4 regions of the Streptomyces sp. NBC_01283 genome follow, and region 4 is predicted to be linked to each of the others. Evidence: riboswitches for the same ligand, from Rfam matches in the RefSeq annotation. Region 4 holds a riboswitch; each other region holds the start of a gene.
The links. A riboswitch is a leader RNA that binds a small molecule or an ion and turns the genes downstream of it on or off. The one in region 4 is predicted to bind cobalamin.
Positions count from the first base shown of each region.

Region 1: linked by a shared signal. The riboswitch ahead of OG302_RS06205 (energy-coupling factor ABC transporter permease) and the one ahead of OG302_RS25985 (ABC transporter substrate-binding protein) in region 4 are both predicted to bind cobalamin.
Region 2: linked by a shared signal. The riboswitch ahead of OG302_RS29710 (ABC transporter substrate-binding protein) and the one ahead of OG302_RS25985 (ABC transporter substrate-binding protein) in region 4 are both predicted to bind cobalamin.
Region 3: linked by a shared signal. The riboswitch ahead of OG302_RS31835 (cobalamin biosynthesis protein) and the one ahead of OG302_RS25985 (ABC transporter substrate-binding protein) in region 4 are both predicted to bind cobalamin.

Region 1 covers NZ_CP108430.1:1,306,499-1,311,681, reverse strand. Annotated here, with positions in the region: gene metE (5-methyltetrahydropteroyltriglutamate--homocysteine S-methyltransferase) at 1-483, opposite strand, end outside; cobalamin riboswitch at 646-863, opposite strand; gene tsaD (tRNA (adenosine(37)-N6)-threonylcarbamoyltransferase complex transferase subunit TsaD) at 1,016-2,086, shown strand; gene OG302_RS06210 (GNAT family N-acetyltransferase) at 2,086-2,724, shown strand; cobalamin riboswitch at 2,797-2,995, shown strand; gene OG302_RS06205 (energy-coupling factor ABC transporter permease) at 3,025-3,729, shown strand; gene OG302_RS06200 (energy-coupling factor ABC transporter substrate-binding protein) at 3,729-4,139, shown strand; gene cbiQ (cobalt ECF transporter T component CbiQ) at 4,146-4,895, shown strand; gene OG302_RS06190 (energy-coupling factor ABC transporter ATP-binding protein) at 4,892-5,183, shown strand, end outside.
Region 2 covers NZ_CP108430.1:6,561,253-6,566,435, reverse strand. Annotated here, with positions in the region: gene OG302_RS29715 (FecCD family ABC transporter permease) at 1-1,035, opposite strand, end outside; gene OG302_RS29710 (ABC transporter substrate-binding protein) at 1,032-2,078, opposite strand; cobalamin riboswitch at 2,171-2,357, opposite strand; gene OG302_RS29705 (VOC family protein) at 2,365-2,823, opposite strand; gene OG302_RS29700 (helix-turn-helix domain-containing protein) at 2,829-3,692, opposite strand; gene OG302_RS29695 (haloacid dehalogenase-like hydrolase) at 3,968-5,110, shown strand; gene OG302_RS29690 (DUF2252 domain-containing protein) at 5,143-5,183, opposite strand, start outside.
Region 3 covers NZ_CP108430.1:7,029,639-7,034,821, reverse strand. Annotated here, with positions in the region: gene OG302_RS31850 (class II aldolase/adducin family protein) at 1-535, opposite strand, end outside; gene OG302_RS31845 (anion permease) at 886-2,157, shown strand; gene OG302_RS31840 (hypothetical protein) at 2,170-2,406, shown strand; cobalamin riboswitch at 2,547-2,689, shown strand; gene OG302_RS31835 (cobalamin biosynthesis protein) at 2,798-3,739, shown strand; gene OG302_RS31830 (cobyric acid synthase) at 3,736-5,183, shown strand, end outside.
Region 4 covers NZ_CP108430.1:5,711,633-5,716,815, reverse strand. Annotated here, with positions in the region: gene OG302_RS25990 (FecCD family ABC transporter permease) at 1-719, opposite strand, end outside; gene OG302_RS25985 (ABC transporter substrate-binding protein) at 785-1,771, opposite strand; cobalamin riboswitch at 1,816-1,973, opposite strand; gene OG302_RS25980 (M67 family metallopeptidase) at 1,937-2,359, opposite strand; gene OG302_RS25975 (amino acid permease) at 2,443-3,909, opposite strand; gene OG302_RS25970 (DUF2017 domain-containing protein) at 4,271-4,867, opposite strand; gene clpS (ATP-dependent Clp protease adapter ClpS) at 4,879-5,183, opposite strand, start outside.

The DNA of each region.
Region 1 (5,183 bases), 4.4 Mb from region 4:
GCGCGCGGCGAGGCCCACGGCGACGGCCTCCTTGAGCTCGGCGACCTGCTTGGCGGAGTCGGCGGTGAAGACGGTGTCGGGGCCGAGCTCCGGCACGAGGTAGTGGTAGTTGGTGTCGAACCACTTGGTCATCTCGAGCGGCGCCACGTCCTGGGTGCCGCGGGCCATCGCGAAGTACCCGTCGAGGGCGTCGGTGTCGACGGCCTCGCGGTGCCGCTGCGGGACGGCCCCGACCATGACGCTGGCGTCCAGGACATGGTCGTAGTACGAGAAGTCGCCCGTCGGTACTTCGTGGATGCCCGCGTCGGCGAGCTGCCGCCAGGTGGACCGGCGCAGCATCGCCGCGGTCTCCCGGAGGGCGTCGGCGGTGACGCGGCCCTTCCAATAGCCCTCGACGGCCTTCTTCAGCTCCCGGTCGGGGCCCTGGCGGGGGTAGCCGTACACGGTGGCCCGTGCTGCCGCGGCTGCGGACTTCGCTGTCACGGAAATCTCCTTCGCGAGATGACTCCTGAGAATCCCGGGGACGGGACACGGACGCGAAGGGATGACGGACCGGGCGGACCGGACGCGCGCCACCGGCGCGGTGCTCCACCTGATCTGTACGCCGACCCGCCCACGAGGTCACCGGGATGTCCGCACATGAGGGATCACGTACGGGCAACGGGCAGGTCTTCGGACTCGCGGGCACACCTGCCGAGGCAGGTTCCTACTGACCGTCGCTTCCCGGGTCCGCGACGGACCCAGTGCGTATGACGGCGGTCGTTCCCACTCACCGCTGCGGGGCAGTCCCGGATTTCCACCGGGTTCCCTCTTGCGACGCGTCTGCCTGGCGGGCAGGGCGAACCAGCTGCACCCATCAGGCTAGAGGGTGGTCGGCGTCTTGGGCAGTACTGATCACATTCCGGACCGTGAGGTGAGACACGGAGCCACCCGGCGGTGGGGACACCGCCCGGAGGTCTTATTGCACATGGCTTGCAACTACACTTCCCACGCAGAAAGTCTGTGGGTGAAGGAGATGCCGGTGGCAGCGGGGCGCATTGTGCTGGGGATCGAGTCGTCCTGCGACGAGACCGGAGCGGGGATCGTCTCGCAGGGGCGGCTGCTCGCCCATGCGGTGGCGTCCAGCATGGACGAGCACGCCCGGTTCGGCGGCGTGGTTCCCGAGATCGCCGCACGAGCGCATCTGCACGCGTTCACCCCGGTCGTCCAAAACGCCCTCGACCAGGCGGACCTGAAGCTGTCCGACATCGGAGCGGTGGCGGTCACCACGGGTCCCGGCCTGTCCGGCGCGCTGCAGGTCGGCCTCGCGGGGGCGAAGACCCTCGCGTACGCGCTCGACGTCCCGTTGTACGGCGTGCACCACCTGGCCGGGCATGTCGCCGCCGACACGCTGGAGCACGGCCCGCTGCCCGATCCCTGCGTGGTCCTGATCGTCTCCGGCGGGCACACCTCGCTGCTGCTCGTCCGGGACCTGGCGCGCGATCCCATCGTGCACCTGGGGGACACCCTGGACGACGCGGCGGGCGAGTGCTTCGACAAGGCCGCCCGCGTCTTCGGCCTGCCCTACCCGGGCGGCCCCGCCATCGACCGCGCGGCCCGCAGCGGTGATCCGCGCGCGGTCGCCTTCCCGCGCCCGCTCACCGGACCGAAGGACGCCCCGTACGCCTTCTCCTTCTCCGGACTCAAGACCGCCGCCGCGCGCTGGGCCGAGGGGCACGCGGGGCGCGAGCTGCCGGTGGCCGACGGCGCGGCCTCGCTCCAGGAGGCCGTCGCGGACGTACTGACCCGCAAGGCGCTGGCCGCCTGCCGCGATCACGGCGTCCGCACCCTCGTCGTGGTCGGCGGTGTCGCCGCGAACTCGCGGGTGCGTGTGCTCGCCGAGGAGCGGTGCGCGGCCGAAGGTGTGCGGCTGCGCGTGCCCCCGATGACCCTGTGCACGGACAACGGTGCGATGATCGCCGCCGTCGGCGACCTGCTCGTACGGGCCGGGGCCGAGCCCGCCCCCTGGGACGTGTCGGTCGACCCGTCCGCCCCTCTGACGTACGCGGCCCTGCGGCCGGGGGCGGCCGCGGCGAGGGCCGCCTGATGGCGGCGGTCGTCCGGCTACTGCGGGGCCATCAACTCCTCGCGTACGGCGCCGCCTTGCGCACCGTCTACGCCGATGCCTTCCGTGTGCCGCCCTGGCACGAGGACGAGGAGAGGGTGGCGGAATTCATGGTCCGGCTCGGCGACGACGTACGCCGTCCCGGGTTCACCGCGGTGATCGCACTGGAGGGGACGGACGTCGTCGGCTTCACCACCGGGTGGACCACGCCCGAGCCCTTTCCCGCCGACCGCTGCTATCCGCAGGCGGCGGCCGGACTCGGCGCCGGGCGCGCCCGGTCGTGGCTGTGCGGGGCCCGTGAGATAGACGAACTCGCCGTGCACCCTGCGGCGCAGGGCACCGGAATCGGAGCCGCCCTGCTGGCGGCGATGGCCGAAGGCGCTCCCGACGACCGTGTCTGGCTGCTGACTTCGGTCCGGTCGGCGCAGGCCATGGGCTTCTACGAGCGCCAGGGCTGGACCCAGGCGACCCACCCCTCACCCGACGGCAAAGGCGTCGTCGTCTTCCTCGGGCCCCGCCACCCCGCCCGGACGCTCGCGGTGCTGCGCGGCGGGGAGGCGGCGGTCTCCCGCGAAACGTGGCCCGTTTCGGGTGTGCACGAGCCGATGCACAGGGGTTGATCAGGGGCGTACGCCCCTGGTCGTGTGCGCTCGCGCGTGCCACAGGTGGGGCGACCCCACAAGTTGTCAGGAAACTCGGATGCGCACTATGGTCACCACGCCTTGGTGCTCGGGAAATCCGGTGTGATGCCGGTGCGGCCCTCGCCACTGTGATCGGGAAGTCCGGCTCCAGCCCTCGCGGCAGCCACTGGGTGCACACGCACCCGGGAAGGCGGAGTCCGGTCGGTACGACCCGTCAGCCAGGAGACCGGCCAAGGCGCGTTGTCCATCCACGAGGTGCTGGAGAGGGTCTGCTTAGCCATGCACATTGCCGAGGGTTTCCTCCCACCGGCGCACGCGATCGCCTGGGGTGTAGCGTCCGCGCCGTTCGTCGTCCACGGAGTCCGCTCCCTGACCCGTGAGGTCAAGGAGCACCCTGAGAGCACGTTGCTCCTGGGCGCCTCCGGAGCCTTCACTTTTGTCCTTTCCGCACTGAAAATCCCTTCCGTCACGGGCAGTTGCTCGCACCCGACGGGCACCGGGCTCGGCGCGATCCTGTTCCGGCCGCCGATCATGACGGTGCTCGGCACCATCACACTGCTGTTCCAGGCCCTGCTGCTCGCCCACGGCGGACTCACCACACTCGGCGCCAACGTCTTCTCCATGGCGATCGTCGGGCCATGGGCCGGATACGCCGTCTACCGCCTCCTGAAGCGGTTCGACGCGCCGCTCATGGTCGCCGTGTTCTTCGGCGCGTTCGTCGCCGACCTGTCCACGTACTGCGTCACCAGCGTCCAGCTCGCCCTGGCCTTCCCGGACCCCAGCAGCGGATTCGTCGGCGCCCTGGGCAAGTTCGGCGGCATCTTCGCCGTCACGCAGATCCCCCTCGCGGTGAGCGAGGGACTGCTCACCGTGCTGGTGATGCGGCTGCTCGTGCAGTCGAGCAAGGGCGAGCTCACACGGCTCGGCGTCCTGCTGCAGGGGAAGAAGACGGACACGAAGACGGAGTCGGGGGCCAGCGCCTGATGAGCCGGAACGCGAAGATCAACACTCTGCTCCTCGTCATCGTCGCCGCGCTCGCCGTGCTGCCGTTGGCGCTCGGCCTCGGCGACGACAAGAAGGAGCCGTTCACCGGGTCCGACTCCCAGGCCGAGACCGCGATCACCGAGAACAAGCCGGACTATGAGCCGTGGTTCTCGCCGCTGTACGAACCCCCCTCCGGGGAGATCGAGTCGGCGCTCTTCGCGCTGCAGGCGGCGCTGGGCGCGGGCGTCCTCGCGTACTACTTCGGTCTGCGCAGGGGGCGCCGGCAGGGCGCGGAGATCGCGTCGGCGAAGGAAGCCCCCGCGAAGAGGACCGCAGAAGGAACCGCGGAAGGAACCGCGGAACGGACCGCCGACGTGGACAGCACCCGGACCACGACCGAGCAGGTCTGATCCCGCGTGCTGCCCATCGACGCGGCGGCGCACAGCAGTCGCTGGCGCCGCCGCCACCCCGTGGACAAAGCCGTGCTCGGGCTCGGCCTCACCGTCCTTGCCGTCTCCCTGCCGCCCTGGCCGGGCGCCGCCCTCGTGCTCGTCGCCGCGCTCGCCGTGCTGCTCGGACCGGCCGGTGTGCCGCCCCGAAAACTGTGGCGCGCCTACCGCGTGCCGCTCGGCTTCTGCGTCACCGGCGCCCTGACCCTCATCGTCCAACTCGGCGGGCCCGAAGGGTTCGTCACGCTCGCCGATGGCGGCCCCGCGCGAGCGGGCGGTCTGCTCCTGCGCACGTCGGCGGCCTCGCTGGGCGTCCTGCTTTTCGCCTTCACCACACCCATGTCGGACCTGCTGCCCCGCCTGGTGAAGGCGGGCGTGCCGGCACCCGTCGTCGACGTGGCCCTCGTCATGTACCGGATGAGCTTCCTGCTCCTGGACTCCATGAGCCGGATCCGGCAGGCGCAGGCCGCGCGGCTCGGCCACACCACCCGTGCCGCGACCTGGCGTTCCCTCGGCGGCCTCGGGGCCACCGCGTTCGTACGGGCCTTCGACCGGGCGACCCGGCTGCAGGCCGGGCTCGCCGGACGCGGGTACGACGGAACCCTGCGGGTGCTCGTGCCGGAGGCCCGGATCTCCCGGCGCTTCGTGACCGCGAGCGCGGTCCTTCTCACGGGCCTCGCGGCCCTCACCCTCGTACTGAAATGGCTTCTTCCATGAAGGCTTCCTCCCTGAGCGAGCCGCGCGCCTCCAGCGATCCGAGCGGGCCCCTGGTCGCTCTGCGCGCCGCTTCCTACGCGTACGAAGACGGGCCCACCGTGCTCAGCGGCCTGGACTTCGACGTCATCGAGGGGCGCGCCCTCGCGCTGCTCGGGCGCAACGGCAGCGGCAAGACCACCCTCATGCGGCTGCTGAGCGGCGGACTCCGGCCGGACCGGGGCGGATTGACCGTCGGGGGAGCCCCCGTGACGTACGACCGCAAGAGCCTCACCCGGCTGCGGACGACGG
Region 2 (5,183 bases), 850 kb from region 4:
CGTCCTCCGGGTGCGGTAGAGGACAAGGACGAACGCCGGGACGCCGATCAGGGACGTCACCACCCCCACGGGAACCTCCTGCGGGTCGAGGACCGTACGGGCCAGCGTGTCCACCCACACCAGGAACACCGCGCCCGCGAGCGCCGTGACCGGGAGGAGGCGTGCATGCCCGGAGCCGACGAGCGCTCGGGCCGCGTGCGGCAGGACCAGGCCCACGAAGCCGATGGCGCCCGCGCTGCTGACCAGCGCCGCCGTCAGGAGGGCCGTGACGGAGAGCAGCATGAGCCGGGTGCGGGCCACGTGGACGCCCAGCGTCGCCGCCGCGTCCTGGCCGAACGCGAACGCGTCCAGAGTGCGCGCCTGCGTCAGACAGATCGCGAGGGCAGCGAAGAGCACCGCCGCGCACAGCCAGACGTCCGTCCAGCCCACCCCGCTCAACGAGCCGAGCAGCCAGAACAGGACGCTCCGCGTCGTCTCCGCGTCGCCCGACGTGAGGATCACGAACGAGGTGAGGGCGGAGAAAAGCTGCATCGCCGCCACACCGGAAAGCACCACCCTGTCGGCGCTTCCGCCCAGGGTGTGGCTCAGGAGCAGGACCAGCGCGAAGGAGCAGACAGCCCCGGCGAAGGCACCCGCCGAGACCGACACCACTCCCCCGCCGACCCCCAGGACGACGATCGCTACCGCGCCCGTGGACGCGCCCGACGAGACGCCGAGCACGAAGGGGTCGGCGAGCGGGTTGCGCAGGAGCGACTGGAGGACCGTTCCGCAGACCGCGAGGCCCGCGCCGCAGACCGCCGCGAGGAGCGTGCGCGGCATGCGCAGGTTCCAGACGATGCCGTCCCTGATGGGCGTCAGCCGCGCCTCTCCCCAGCCAAGGTGGGCCGCGACCGCCGACCATACGTCCGGTACGGAGATGTCCGCGGGGCCGATGGTGACGGCCACCGCGACGGAGAGGGCGAGGACGGCCAGGCCCGCGGTCCAGAGCAGGATCTGGCGTATGCCGCCGGGGGCGGCTCCCCCGGCTCCCCTCACTTGGCGAGCCCGAACTCGCGCAACGCTTCCGCGACTTGTTCCACGCCGTCCACCGTGCGGATCGTCGGGTTCATGGCCTGGCCGCTCAGCAGCACGTACCGCTTCTTCTTCACGGCGGTCAGGTTCTTGGTGACCGGATTGGTCTCCAGGAACTCGATCTTCTTCTTCGCGCTCTCGGCCGTCTGCGACTTGCGGGTGAGGTCTCCGATGACCAGCACGTCCGGGTCGCGGTCCGCCACCGTCTCCCAGTTGATCTGGGGCCACTCCTCGCGGGTGTCGTCGAAGACGTTCTTCGCGCCCAGTTCGCGGGTGATGATGCCGGGCGCCCCGCAGCAGCCCGCGATGTAGGGCGCGTCGGAGTTGGCGAACCAGTAAAGGATCTTCGCGCCCGACGCGTCGACATCCCGCGTCGCCTTCGCCACCCGGCCCTTGAGCTCCGCGATCAGGCGCTCGCCGCGCTTCTCGACCCCGAAGGCCTTGGCCAGGTCCCGCACTTCGCCGTAGACGGTGTCCATGGTGAGCGTCCTGACGCGGGTGCCGTCGCCGTCGCCGCTGTTGTCCTTGCCCGCGCAGTCGGAGGGCGAGACATAGGCGGGTACGCCGAGTTCGGCGAACTTGGCGCGGTCGGCGACGCCGCCCTTGCTGACCGTCGCCTCGAAGGAGGCGGTGACGAAGTCCGGTTCCTGGGCGAGGACCTTCTCGAAGGAGGGGTAGCTGTCGGCGAGGCGCTCGACCTTGGCGTTGTCCTTCGCCAGGCCCTTGAGCACCGGGTCGGTCCAGGTGCCGCTGCCGGCCATGCGGTCCGCGAGGCCGAGGGAGAGCAGGATCTCCGTGGAGCCCTGGTCGAGGGAGACGGCCCGCTGCGGCGGTGCCTTGATCTCCGCCTTCTTGCCGCAGGAGGTGAGGGTCAGCGGGTACCCGCCGGCCTTCTTGTCCGCGTTCGATGCGGTGGAGGTCGCCGACGGGCCGCCGCAGGAGGTCAGCGTGACGGCCAGGGCCGTGCCGAGGAGGAGGGCAGAAACGCGTGCACGACGGGCTGGCATACGTACACGACGGGCTGTGGAGGACACGAGATCCCTTGAGTCTCACGGCTCATACGCGGAGCCTGGCCTGCTTCGTCACCTCCGCCGCCCGGTGTGCGGACGAAGGTGCCAGCAGGTCTTCGGACTCGGGGATCGGCCGGGCGGGGCGCCTTCCCAGGCGTCCGTGGACGCCCAGTGGCCGTGGCCCCGCCCGTTCCCCCTCACCGCTGCGCGTCAGTTCCGGATTCGCACCGGATTCCCTGGCCCTGGTGTGGGTTGACTGGCGTGCGCAAGCTATCACGCGAGGTCAGGACGGCTGCTCGGGCCTCGGTGCGCCGCGGTAGGTGCCGAAGGACCACTTGTTGCCCTCGGGGTCCGCGATCGCGAACTCCCGGCTGCCGTACGGCTGGTCCTCGATCTCACGGATGATCTTGACGCCCGCGGTGCTGAGCCGCTGGTAGAGGTCGTCCACGCGGTCGGTGACGACGTACGCCCCGAAGGTGCCCGGCTTCAGGCACCAGTCCTGGGACTTCTCGTCGTACGAGCCGAGCATGATCGCGCCGCCCTCGGGCCAGTCGAGCTCGGCGTGGGCCACGCGGTCGCCGTCCTCGTAGACGGCGGTGCGCAGGAAGCCGACCGTGCCGACCAGGAAGTCGATCAGGGCGGGTGCGTCATGGGCCTGGAGGGTCGGCCACACATCGGGGGCGCGCCCGGCGGAGATGGGCTGGGACGGGGTCCGGGGCTGCTGCTTCTCGGTCGTGTTCATGGGTCCTACTCTTCGCTCCCGCCATGGCTCCCGGCTTGGATATTCCGGCACTCTTCGGCCAGCCAGCCGCTGGGGCTCGCGCCGGTGTACTGCCGGAAGTCCCGCACCAGGTGGGAGTGGTCGTAGTAGCCGCAGTCGGCGGCGACGCGGGCCAGGTCGGGGGCGCCGCCCGCCGCGACGGGGCGTACGACGGCGTTCCGTGCGCGCTGGAAGCGCATCAGGCGGCCCGCCTGCTTGGGGCTCAGGCCCGTCTCGGCGCGGAAGAGCGTGGTGAGCCGGCGTTCGCTGAGGGCGACGTGCCGGGAGAGGCCGCGCAGGGTGCCCACTCCCTGATGCCGGGCCAGCCAGGCCCAGGCCTCGGTGACCTCGGGGCGCACGGAGCCGCTGGACGTGTCGGCCGCGCGCTGCCTCAAGTAGGCGGACAGGGAGGCGAATCGCTCCTCCCAGGTGCCCTGCTCGCACAGCAGCTCCCGTACGTCGGCTGCGCGGCGCCCCATCACCTCCGCGCCGGGCGTCACGAGCTCACCGGCCAGTTCCGCGGCCGGTACGCCGAACAGGGCACGGGCGGCGAGCGGGTGGACGGCGAGCTGGATGCCCGCCTCGTGCTCGGGCCGTACGACGTAGGCCGGAGTCTGGTGCAGACCGCCGAGGACGATGTCCGTGCGGACGGCGTCGCGGCCGCCCGCCTGCTCGGGGGTGCCGCCGGTGACGACGGGGCCGTCCAGCGAGAAGATCAGCGTCAGGTACGGGGAGGGCAGCCCGCGGTGCAGGCCGGGCCGCTCGCCCTCCGTGCGGTAGCCGACGGCGGACACCACCATGCCGTCGAGCCGCGGGGCGGCCCGCACGAACTCCCGGGAGACGGTCTCCATGCCTCCCAGTATGCGACGGGCACGGCTCCGCAGCAGGCCGGAGCGGGACTCCGGGGCACGCCCGGAAGAGAACCCGGAGCAGACCGGGCAGAGAACCGGGAGCAGACCGGGCAGAGAGCCCCGCGCAGGCCGCGCGTCTGACGCTGCTACCCGCGCCCGCCCGTCCCATGCCCGTTCCGTCCGGTGATGTCGATCATGGGAATCCGCCGCCCGACCCCATACGATGACCCGCCGCTCCGGACGGGGCGCAGACCGCTCTCAGGGGGCACAAAACCATGGCAGTAAAGGCAAAGGGCAAGCTGGCCGTCATCGGCACGGCGGGCGCGCTCACCGCGGCCGTCCTCGCGGGGACGGCACTCTGGCCGAGCACGGACGCGACGGCCGCGGACGCCTCCGCCACGACCGCGAAGACCGCCGCGAGGACCACGGCCGAGCTGAAGCACTGGCCCAAGCCGGTCGCGAAGAAGCTGGGCAAGGTCATCGCGAAGAACGAGGGCAAGGGCGCGTACGCCGTCTTCGACGCGGACAACACGACGTACCGCAACGACCTGGAGGAGTCCCTCCTGCCCTTCCTGGAGATGAAGGGGGTGCTGACCCGCAAGTCGATGGACCCGTCGCTGAAGATCATCCCCTTCAAGGACACGGCGAAGCACAAGGAGAGCCTCTACAGCTACTACAACCGGCTCTGCGAGGTCGACGACCAGGTCTGCTACCCGTGGGCCGCGCAGATCTTCTCCGGTTTCACGCTGAAGGAGCTCAAGGGGTACGTCGACGAACTCCTCGCCTACGACAAGCCGATCCCCGCCGAGTACTACGAGGACGGGAAGCTGACGAAGACCGAGGTCAAGACGCCCGAGTTCTTCCCGGGCATGCAGGAGCTCTACAAGTCGCTGCGCAAGCACGGCATCGAGGTCTACGTCGTCAGCGCGGCCAGCGAGGACCTCGTACGCATGGTCCTCGCCGACCCCAAGTACGGCTACCACGTGAAGCCCGAGAACGTCATCGGTGTCGGCCTGCAGCTCAAGGACCGCGAGACCGGCGAGGTCACCAGCTCCCGCAAGGAGATCGCGGAGGGCCGCTTCGACGAGAAGAAGCTCGCCGGGCGTGAGCTGACGCCGAACCTGTGGGCGCCGCTGACCTGGTACCAGGGCAAGCCCGCGGCGATCAGCACGTACATCGACGAGTGGAAGAAGCCCGTCCTGGTGGCCGGCGACACCCCGAAGAGCGACGGCCCGATGCTGTTCCACTCGGCGGACGTGCGGCACGGCGGTACGCGGGTCTGGGTCAACCGCAAGGACTCGTACATGAAGGAGCTGGACGGGATGAAGCGGAAGAACGCCGACCGGCAGCGCGAGCTCGGCCAGAAGGTCACCGCGGACAAGCGGTGGCTGACGGTGACGCCGGACCAGATCGGCTAGCCGTCCCCCCCTACGTCGCAGCGCCGTAGGGGTCACTCCTGCGGCGCTGCACCGTCCTGACCGGCCGCGTCCA
Region 3 (5,183 bases), 1.3 Mb from region 4:
CCTGGTCCAGGGTGTCCCCGTAGGTGATGGTTCCGTGGTTCTGGAGCAGGCAGCCGGTGCGCTCCCTGAGGGCCCGGAGCATGTTCTCGGCCAGCTCGTCCGAGCCGTACGGCGCATACCGGGCGACCCGGACCGGGCCGCCGAGGGCGGCCGTCATGTAGTGGATGGGCGGGAGTTCCGGGACCAGGGTGGAGACGGCGGTGGCGTGCACCGCGTGGGTGTGGACCACGGCTCCGGCGTGCGTGGTGCGGTAGACCGCCAGGTGCATGGGCAGTTCGCTGGTCGGGGCGAGGTCGCCGAAGAGCTGGTTGCCGTCCGCGTCGACACCGACCGCGTCCCGCGCCGTCAGGCGGTCGTACGGCACCCCGCTGGGGGTGACGAGGATCGTGCCGCCGACGCGCACCGAGACATTGCCCGAGGTGCCGACCACCAGACCGTCCGCCACCGTTCTGCGGGCCGCCGCCACCAGCTCTTCCCACGCCCGCTCCATCGCACCCTGCCGGCCTTCGTCGCCTTCGCCCCGCTGCTCCGTCATGCGGTGATCCTGCCAGCAGCCCTCGCCGGGATTCCGGTTTCGGCCACGGGCAGGCCGAGAAGGCGCCCCTCTGCGCCACCACCCCTACGGGGTGATCAGGATCTCTCCAACGGATCGCCGGACCGCTGAAGAGGTTCGCCCGGGGGCGGCCGGGCACGGGCCAGGCACCCCAGAAGCCCGGAATCCAGGCTTCCGGCCGCCGCTCCGGGCGATCTTCGTCAGGGCCCCGGCACAACCGGAGTGACAGTGCCGCGCATTGGGTCACCGCACGGCCCGACCCAGTTCACTTTCCGTTCACCCACATTGCCTACGTTCCACTTGCCACTGACGTCCAACAGAAGCCTGGGTAAATGGAACACATCACGCTTCTCCTCGGGATCGTGATCGTTACCGCTCTCGTGTTCGACTTCACGAACGGTTTCCACGACACAGCCAACGCGATGGCGACCACCATCTCGACTGGCGCTCTCAAGCCCAAGACGGCGGTGGCCATGTCCGCCGTGCTGAACCTCGTCGGCGCTTTCCTCTCCGTCGAAGTCGCCAAGACCATCTCCGGCGGCATCGTCAACGAGGACGGACTGAAGACAGAGGTGATCTTCGCGGCCCTGGTCGGCGCGATCCTCTGGAATCTGCTGACCTGGCTGGTGGGCCTGCCCTCCAGTTCCTCCCACGCACTCTTCGGCGGCCTCATCGGCGCCGCTGTCATGTCGATGGGCTGGTCGTCGATCAACGGCGGCACCGTCGTCACCAAGATCCTGATCCCCGCGATCGCCGCGCCCCTGGTGGCCGGCATCGCCGCGACGCTGGCCACGCGCCTGACGTACCGCATCGGGCGCAACACCGACACCAGGGCGACCGCCAAGGGCTACCGCACCGGTCAGATCGCCTCCGCCGGCCTCGTCTCGCTGGCGCACGGCACGAACGACGCGCAGAAGACCATGGGCATCATCACGCTCGCCCTGATCACCGGCGGCGTCCTGAACCCGGGTGCCAACCCCCCGATGTGGGTCATCGTCTCGGCCGGTGTCGCCATCGCGCTCGGCACGTACCTCGGCGGCTGGCGCATCATCCGCACCATGGGCAAGGGCCTCACGGACCTCGCGCCGCAGCAGGGCTTCGCCGCCCAGACCAGCGCCGCGACCGCGATCCTCGCCTCCTCGCACATCGGCTTCTCGCTCTCCACCACCCAGGTCTGCTCGGGCGCCGTGATGGGCGCGGGCCTCGGCCGCAAGGGCGGCGTGGTCCGCTGGTCCACGGCGACCCGGATGTTCGTCGCCTGGGGCCTCACCCTGCCGGCCGCCGGTCTGGTCGGCGCGGGCGCGGAGTTCCTCACCAAGCAGGGCCCCTGGGGCGTCGCGGCGACCGCCGCGCTGCTGGTGGCCGGCTCGGCCGTGATCTGGGTGCTGTCCCGGCGCAACGCCGTCGACCACACGAACGTCACGAACGACGAGCCCGGCGCTCTCGACGCCGAGCCCGCCGGTGTCGTGACCACCGCGATCGCCGCCGTCAGTCCGCCGCCCACCGGGTCGGCCGTGACCAGCACCGACGTCGACCTCGTCAAGACCACCATCCCGGCCCCGACCAGCACCGTGGCGGACCCCGCCCGGCCCGCAACGGTGTAAGGAAAAGTCAGCATGGACATCGACTGGGCAGCTCTCGGCTCCGTCTTCGGAGTCAGCCTCGCGGTGACGGTGGCCCTGGTGGGCCTGTTCACCCTCGGCATCGTCGGCCTCGCCAAGCGCGAGGCGGCGACGTCCGGCGCCCCCTCGGCCGCGGGCGGCACCGCCGCGGCGGCACGCACGGGCGCGTACGTGTGCTTCGCGCTCTGCGCGGCGGCAGTGGCGTACGGGATCTATCTGATCGTCGCCTGACGACGGCGGTTCTCAGTGGGGTGCGGGACGCTTCGGCGTCCCGCACCCCACTTTTGTCCGTGGGCTCGGCAAGGAGCCGTCAGAGGCCCGGCTGTGGGCCTCAGCACACTCTCCCGTCGCAGGTCAACGGCGAGTTGACGGGCCTTCGCGGGCCGTGGTGGACTGCCGGAGCCAATACGGCAGCAGGAGAGGAAGCCGGTGCGAATCCGGCGCGGTCCCGCCACTGTCATCGAGGAACTGACTCCTCGGAAGCCAGGAACTCTCGCCGCCGATCACGTCGAACCAGGGCGCGGACACCCTGAGTGAGGACATATCGCCATGCGCGGCCGCCCATTGCCGGACCAGTTCCCGAGCGTGAGCTCTCCTCTCGGCACAACGGCCGGCTGAACCGATGCGTGCCGATCGCGACTTCGCGTACGGCGCCGCCGCCGGCCTCCTCGGTGACCTGTTCCTCGGCGATCCCCGCCGCGGGCATCCGGTCGCCGCGTTCGGGCGGGCCGCCGCTGCCGTCGAGCGTGTGCTGTGGCGTGACCACCGCGGGTGGGGCGCCCTGCATGCCGTGGTGTGTGCCGGAGGTGCGGCCGGTGCCGCCGTCCTGGCCTCTTCTCTCGTACGTGACTCGCGCGCCGCATCCGTCGCGCTGACCGCCGCCACCACCTGGGCCGTGGTCGGCGGCACCTCGCTGGGGCGTGAGGCGCGGGCCGTCGGCGGCGCGCTGGCCGCCGGGGACATCGAGGTGGCGCGGGAGCGGCTGCCGCATCTGTGCGGCCGGGACCCGCAGGCGCTGGACGCCGACGGCATCGCGCGCGCCGTGGTCGAGTCCGTCGCCGAGAACACCTCCGACGCCGTGGTCGGGGCGCTCGTGTGGGGCGCCGTCGGCGGCGTTCCCGGGCTCGTCGCCTTCCGGGCCGTCAACACCCTCGACGCCATGGTCGGGCACAAATCCGCGAGGTACCGGCGCTACGGCTGGGCCTCCGCGCGGCTCGACGACGTACTGGGGTGGCCCGGGGCCCGGCTCACCGCCGTGCTCGCGGCTGCCGCCGGGGACGCGCCGCGGGGAGCCCTGCGCGCCTGGCGCGGCGATGCGGCGAAGCATCCGAGCCCCAACGCGGGGCCCGTCGAGGCCTCCTTCGCCGGGGCGTTGGGCGTACGGCTCGGGGGGACGCTCTCGTACGCGGGGCGTGTCGAGCACCGACCTGTCCTCAACGAGGCCGGGCGGGGCGTCGAGGTCGCCGACATCGAGCGGGCCGTGAAGCTGTCGCGGCGGGTCGGGCTGCTGGCCCTGGGCGTCGCCGCGGCCGTGAGCACACTACGGAAAGGCAGGGCCTCATGAGCGGTGGACTGCTCGTCGCCGGGACGACGTCCGACGCGGGGAAGAGCGTCGTCACCGCCGGGATCTGCCGGTGGCTGGCCCGCAAGGGGGTCTCCGTCGCGCCCTTCAAGGCGCAGAACATGTCCCTCAACTCCTTCGTCACGCGCGAGGGTGCCGAGATCGGGCGGGCCCAGGCCATGCAGGCGCAGGCCGCCCGGGTCGAGCCGAGCGCGCTGATGAACCCCGTGCTGCTCAAGCCGGGCAGCGACCGCAGCAGCCAGGTCGTCCTGATGGGCAAGCCCGTGGGCGAGATGAGCGCCAGGGGCTACCACGGAGGGCGGCAGGAAGCGCTGCTCTCCACCGTCGTGGGATGCCTGGAGGAACTTCGGGGCAGCTATGACGCCGTGATCTGTGAAGGCGCGGGCAGTCCCGCCGAGATCAATCTGCGGCGTACGGACATCGTGAACATGGGGATCGCGCGGGCCGCCCGCTTCCCCGTGGTCGTGGTGGGAGACATCGACCGCGGGGGCGTCTTCGCCTCCTTCTTCGGGACCACCGCGCTGCTGAGCGCCCAGGACCAGGAGCTGGTCGCCGGGTACCTCGTCAACAAGTTCCGGGGCGACGTCTCGCTGCTCGAACCGGGGCTCGACATGCTCCATGAGCTCACCGGGCGGCGGACGTTCGGTGTGCTGCCGTTCCAGCACGGCCTCGGCATCGACGAGGAGGACGGGCTCCGGGTGTCCCTGCGGGGCGCCGTGCGGGAGTCCGTGGTCGCTCCCCCGATCGGTGCGGACGTGCTGCGGGTCGCCGTCTGTGCCGTACCGCTGATGTCGAACTTCACGGACGTGGACGCGCTGGCCGCCGAACCGGGCGTCGTCGTGCGGTTCGTGGACCGGGCCGAGGAACTCGTCGACGCCGACCTGGTGATCGTCCCCGGCACGCGCGGGACCGTGCGTGCCCTGGAGTGGCTGCGCGAACGCGGCCTCGCGGACGCCATCGCCCGGCGTGCCGCCGAGGGGCGGCCCGTGCTCGGGATCTGCGGCGGCTTCCAGGTGCTCGGCGAGCACATCGAGGACGACGTCGAGTCGCGGGCGGGCGCCGTGGACGGGCTCGGACTGCTGCCCGTGCGCGTCCGGTTCGAGCGGGAGAAGACCCTCGCGCGGCCCGTCGGCGAGGCCCTCGGAGAACCCGTCGAGGGGTACGAGATCCATCACGGCGTCGCTCAGATCCTGGGCGGAGAGCCCTTCCTGGACGGCTGCCGTGTCGGCGAGGTGTGGGGCACGCACTGGCACGGCTCGCTGGAGAGCGACGCGTTCCGGCGGCGTTTCCTCACCGAGGTGGCCCGCGCCGCCGGGCGCCGATTCGTGCCCGCGCCCGACACCAGCTTCGGCGCACTGCGCGAGGAGCAGCTCGACCTGCTCGGCGACCTGATCGAAGGGCACGCGGACACGGACGCGCTGCTCAG
Region 4 (5,183 bases):
CGGAAGCGGGCCGTGTCGAGGCCGAGGACGGTGGCGCCCTCCTCCCCCACCAGGAGCAGGTCCAGGGGGCGGGCGAGGGCGACGAGCAGGGCCGTGCCCGCGATGAGCGCGATGCCGGGCAGGGCGAGCATGTCCCAGCGGGCGCTGCCGAGGCCGCCGAGGGTCCAGTACAGGACTTCCTTGAGGTGGTCGGCGCTGTCGGCCGTGATCAGGATGAGGCTGGTCAGCGCGGAGAGGATGTACGAGACGGCCACTCCGGCCAGGATCAGGCGGCCGGTGGCGAATCCGCCGCCGGATCTTGCCAGGGTGTAGACGACGAGCAGTGAGAGCAGGGCGCCGGCGAAGGCCGCGGCGGGGAGGGTGACGGTGGTGGCGAGGCCCGCGCCCAGGCCGAAGACGCTGCCGAGGACGATGACGGCCACCGCTCCGGCCGAGGCGCCGGAGGAGACGCCGAGGAGGAAGGGGTCCGCGAGGGGGTTGCGCACCAGGGCCTGGAGGACGGTGCCGATGACGGCGAGCCCCGCGCCCACGGCTGCGCCGAGCAGGACCCTGGGGAGTCTTACGTCCAGGACGATGGTGCGGAACGGGGAGGGTTCCGCGTGGCCGGTGAGGATCTCCAGGACGTCGGCCGTCGGTATACGGACCGAGCCGAGGGCCAGGCCGGCCACGACCGCTGCCGCGAGGGCGAGAAGGAGCCCGGCGACGACGGTGCCGTACATCACCGGCTTCGCCGAGTTCGTCCTCGAACGCCGGACGGGCTGGGAGCGGCTCCGCGAAAGCCCCTTCACAGCTGGTCCGCCAGCTTCTTCACCGCCCCCGGTGCCCTCACCCCCACCACCGCGTCCGACAGCGGCAGTACCGCGAAGCGCTTGTGCTCGATGGCGGGGACGTCCGCGAGGACCGGGTCGTCCAGGAGGCGCTTCTTCTTCTGGGCCACGGTCGTGCCGCCGTAGTCGAGGATCACGATGACCTCGGGGTTGCGGTCGACCACCGTCTCCCAGGAGGCGTCGCCGAAGGACTTGTCGAGGTCGGCGAAGACGTTGCGGCCGCCCGCCCGCTCGATGATGTCGTTGCCGATGCCGCGGCCGCCCGCCGTGAACGCGGTCTTGTCGCCGCTGTCGTAGACGAAGACGGGGACGGGCTCGCGGCCCTTCGTGTCCTTGGCGGCGTCCTTCAGGTCGCGCCGCGCCTGGCCCACCCACTTGTCGGCCCGCGCCCGCACCCCGAAGGTGGAGCCGACCTCCCGCACCTCGCGGTAGACGTCGTCCATGGTCACGGGCTTCTTCGCGCAGCCCTCGACGTTGAGGCGGCTCTCGATGCCGGACTTGGCCAGGGCCCCGCGGCTGCGGCCCTCGCCCGCCTGGAAGGCGCTCGCGTAGCCGCCGTAGACGAATTCGGGGTCGGCCGCGAGGAGCTTCTCGTAGGAGGGGTACTCCTTGGCGAGGACCGGGGCGTCCGCGTAGGCCTTCGCGTACTTCGGCAGGACCTTGTCGTCCAGGTAGGCCGTGCCGGCGATGCGGTCCTCCAGGCCCAGTTCCAGGAGCACTTCCGTCGCGTGCTGGTTCATCGTCACGGCGCGCTTCGGGGGTTCTTCGTACGTCGTCTTCACGCCGCAGTTGGTGACCGTGTACGGGAATCCGGCGGCCTTCGCGGTGGGCTTGCCCGCATCGGATTGCGTGCCGGAGTCGGCGGCGGACGAGCAGGCGGCGAGCGGGACGAGCAGGGCTGCTGCCGCGAGCAGGCGTAGGGGGCGGGATATGGGGCGGGACATGGCTGAGCTGCCTCCTCCAGGGGATTTCCGCGTCCCCTGCGTCGTGGGAGAAGAAGGCGGCAGGTCAGTTCCTGACTGCCCCGCCCGCGGAGGGTGGGGTCACAGTGGCGGGACCGTGCCGGATTCGCACCGGCTTCCTGGGTCCTGCCGCCTCAAAGGTGAAGCTCAGTATGCCTGGACGACCTTCACCTCTTCTTCGGTGACCTCGCCGTCCACGATCCGGTAGGAGCGGAACTGGAACTCGCCCGCGTCGTCGGTGTCGGCCGTGGAAACCAGGACGTAGTGGGCGCCCGGCTCGTTGGCGTACGTGATGTCGGTGCGCGAGGGGTAGGCCTCGGTCGCCGTGTGCGAGTGGTAGACGATCACCGGCTCCTCGTCGCGGTCGTCCATCTCGCGGTAGAGCTTGAGGAGGTCGCCCGAGTCGAACTCGTAGAACGTGGGCGAGCGGGCGGCGTTCAGCATCGGGATGAAGCGCTCGGGGCGGCCTGTGCCCTCCGGGCCCGCGACCACACCGCAGGCCTCGTCGGGGTGGTCCTGGCGCGCGTGCGCGACGATCTGGTCGTGGAGGGCCTGGGTGAGGGTCAGCATGGCAGCCAGGATAAGCAGAAGGGCCGGTCCGTACCGAAGAGTGGTACGGACCGGCCCACATGCTGGGATGCAGCCTTACGGCACTACTTCACCGCGTCCTGCGGCGCGGTCTCACCGGTGGCCGCCTGCGGGCCACGGCGCTGCATGATCAGGTAGCCGACGCCCAGGATGAGCGCCCAGACGGGGGCCGCGTAGAGGGAGATCCGCGCGTCCTTGTCGATGCCCATCATCACGATGACCATCGCGATGAAGGCGAGCGCGAACCAGCTCGTGTACGGGGCGCCCGGCGCCCGGAAGGAGGACTGCGGCAGCTCGCCGCGGTCGGCCTTGCGGCGGTACTTGATCTGGCAGACCAGGATCATGATCCAGGCCCACATGCCGGAGATGGTCGCGAAGGAGACGACGTAGTTGAACGCCTCGCCCGGCCACTGGTAGTTGATCCAGACGCCGACCAGCATCAGTGCGGCGGAGAAGGTGGTGCCGACCAGCGGCAGGCCGTTCTTCGTGAGCTTGGTGAAGAACTGCGGGCCCTGGCCGTTCAGCGCCAGGTCACGCAGCATGCGGCCGGTGGAGTACATGCCGGAGTTGCAGGAGGAGAGCGCGGCCGTCAGGACGACGAAGTTGACGATCGCGGCGCCGACGCCGAGACCCATCTTGTCGAAGGCGGCGACGAACGGCGAGACGCCCGGCACGAACTGCGTCCACGGCACGACCGAGAGGATCATGATGAGCGCGCCGACGTAGAAGACGGCGATACGCCACGGCACGGTGTTGATCGCCTTCGGCAGGACCGTCTTCGGGTCCTTGGACTCACCCGCGGTGACGCCGACGAGCTCGACGGCGAGGAAGGCGAACATCACGATCTGCAGCGTCATCAGCGTGGAGCCAATGCCGTTCGGGAAGAAGCCGCCCTGGTCCCACAGGTGGGTCACGGAGGCGGTGTCACCGGCGTCGGAGAAGCCGATGGTGAGGATTCCGGCGCAGATGAGGATCATGCCGATGATCGCGGTGACCTTGACCATCGAGAACCAGAACTCGAGCTCGCCGAAGAGCTTCACGGAGATCAGGTTGGCGCCGTACAGGATGACCGTGAAGATCAGCGCGTACGCCCATTGCGGAATGGAGTCATGCGTCCAGAACTGCATGTACTGCGCGGCCGCCGTGACTTCCGTGATGCCGGTGACGACCCAGAAGAGCCAGTACGTCCAGCCGGTCACGTACCCGAAGAACGGGCCGATGAATTCACGCGCGTACTCCGAGAAGGAGCCCGACACGGCGCGGTACATGAGCAGCTCGCCCAGGGCCCGCATGATGAAGAAGATGACGAGGCCGGCGATGGCGTACGCCAGGATGAGGCTGGGTCCGGCCTTGTGAATGGCCTTGCCCGCGCCGAGGAACAGGCCGGTGCCGATGGCACCGCCGATCGCGATCATCTGGATCTGCCGGGCGCCGAGCCCGCGCTGATAACCCTCGCCTGACGAACCGGACGAACCGCCCGCTCCGTCGGCCTCATTGCCGTCGTGGTGCTCTTCGACCTGCACTGAGGTCATGGTGACGCCTTTCTCCACGCCGATCCGTGCCCGCAGTCTGCGTATGGCCACGGATCAGGTCCTGATCCCCCCGGATATGGATGGAGTGCTACCGGCGGTCTGCCGGCCCGAGCGCCACCGGTGACATGGGTGGCGTCACCGAGTGGTCGTGAAGATTTATCACGGCCGCAACAGTGATCGAAGGGGCGGCGTGTGGCCCACGCCACGAGAAGAACCGGACAAAAGTCCCTTGCCGCATCAAAAATGGGCAACGGAGTGACACGATCGTTATCCGGATTTGAGCGTCCGATGAGCGACCGAGAGGTAACCGCTGCTACATACAACGACTTTGCGGGTGACCCGCTCGGTTTCCGTGTGACTTCTAACCGATGAGGGTGGCGACCAGCGTCTCCTGCAGACCGCCGAGCCAGAGGTAGGCCATCACCATCGGCTTGCGCGGGTCGGAGTCCGGCAGCTGATAGAGGAGGTCCGTGTCCTCCTCGTCGGCCACCTCCAGGCGGGCGCCGATCGCGAGGCGGAGGTCGTTGAGCGCGCCGAGCCAGTGCCGCGACTCGTCGGCGGACAGCTTCAGGACGGCGCCGCCCTCGCCCGTCGACGTCATGGCGTCCAGGCTGCGGATCACCACGAGGGCGTCGTCGCGCTTCTTGGCCCGCAGGTCGTTCTCGGTGAAGCGCCTGAACTCCGAGGAGTACGCGCGCAGTTCGTCCTCATCCGCCTTCTCACTGCCGGGACCGCCATACGCGTCGGGCAGCAGCCGCTGGAGGACCGGGTCGGTGGGCGGCTCGCTGGGGCCCTCCGCGAACAGCTCCGCGAGAGGGTCGTCGGAAGCGTCCTCGGCGGGGCCGGGACCGATCAGCTCCAGGAGCTGCACGGCGAGCGACCGGATGATCGAGATCTCGACCTCGTCGAGCGCGACGGCCGCGCCGCCCCCGGGAATGGCTTCGAATTGTCCTGGCATCAGATGCGTCGCTACTTCCGGTCCTGCTGGAGGGTGGCCCACAGACCGTATCCGTGCATGGCCTGTACGTCGCGTTCCATCTCCTCCCGGGAGCCGGTGGAGACGACCGCGCGGCCCTTGTGATGGACGTCCATCATCAGCTTCGTGGCCTTCTCCTTCGAGTACCCGAAGTAGGACTGGAACACATAGGTCACGTAACTCATCAAATTGACCGGGTCGTTATGGACGAGCGTGATCCATGGGACATCCGGCTCCGGGACGGCGAAGGTCTCTTCGGCCGATTCGGGGCGGGTGATCTCTGCGGGAGCCGTACTCA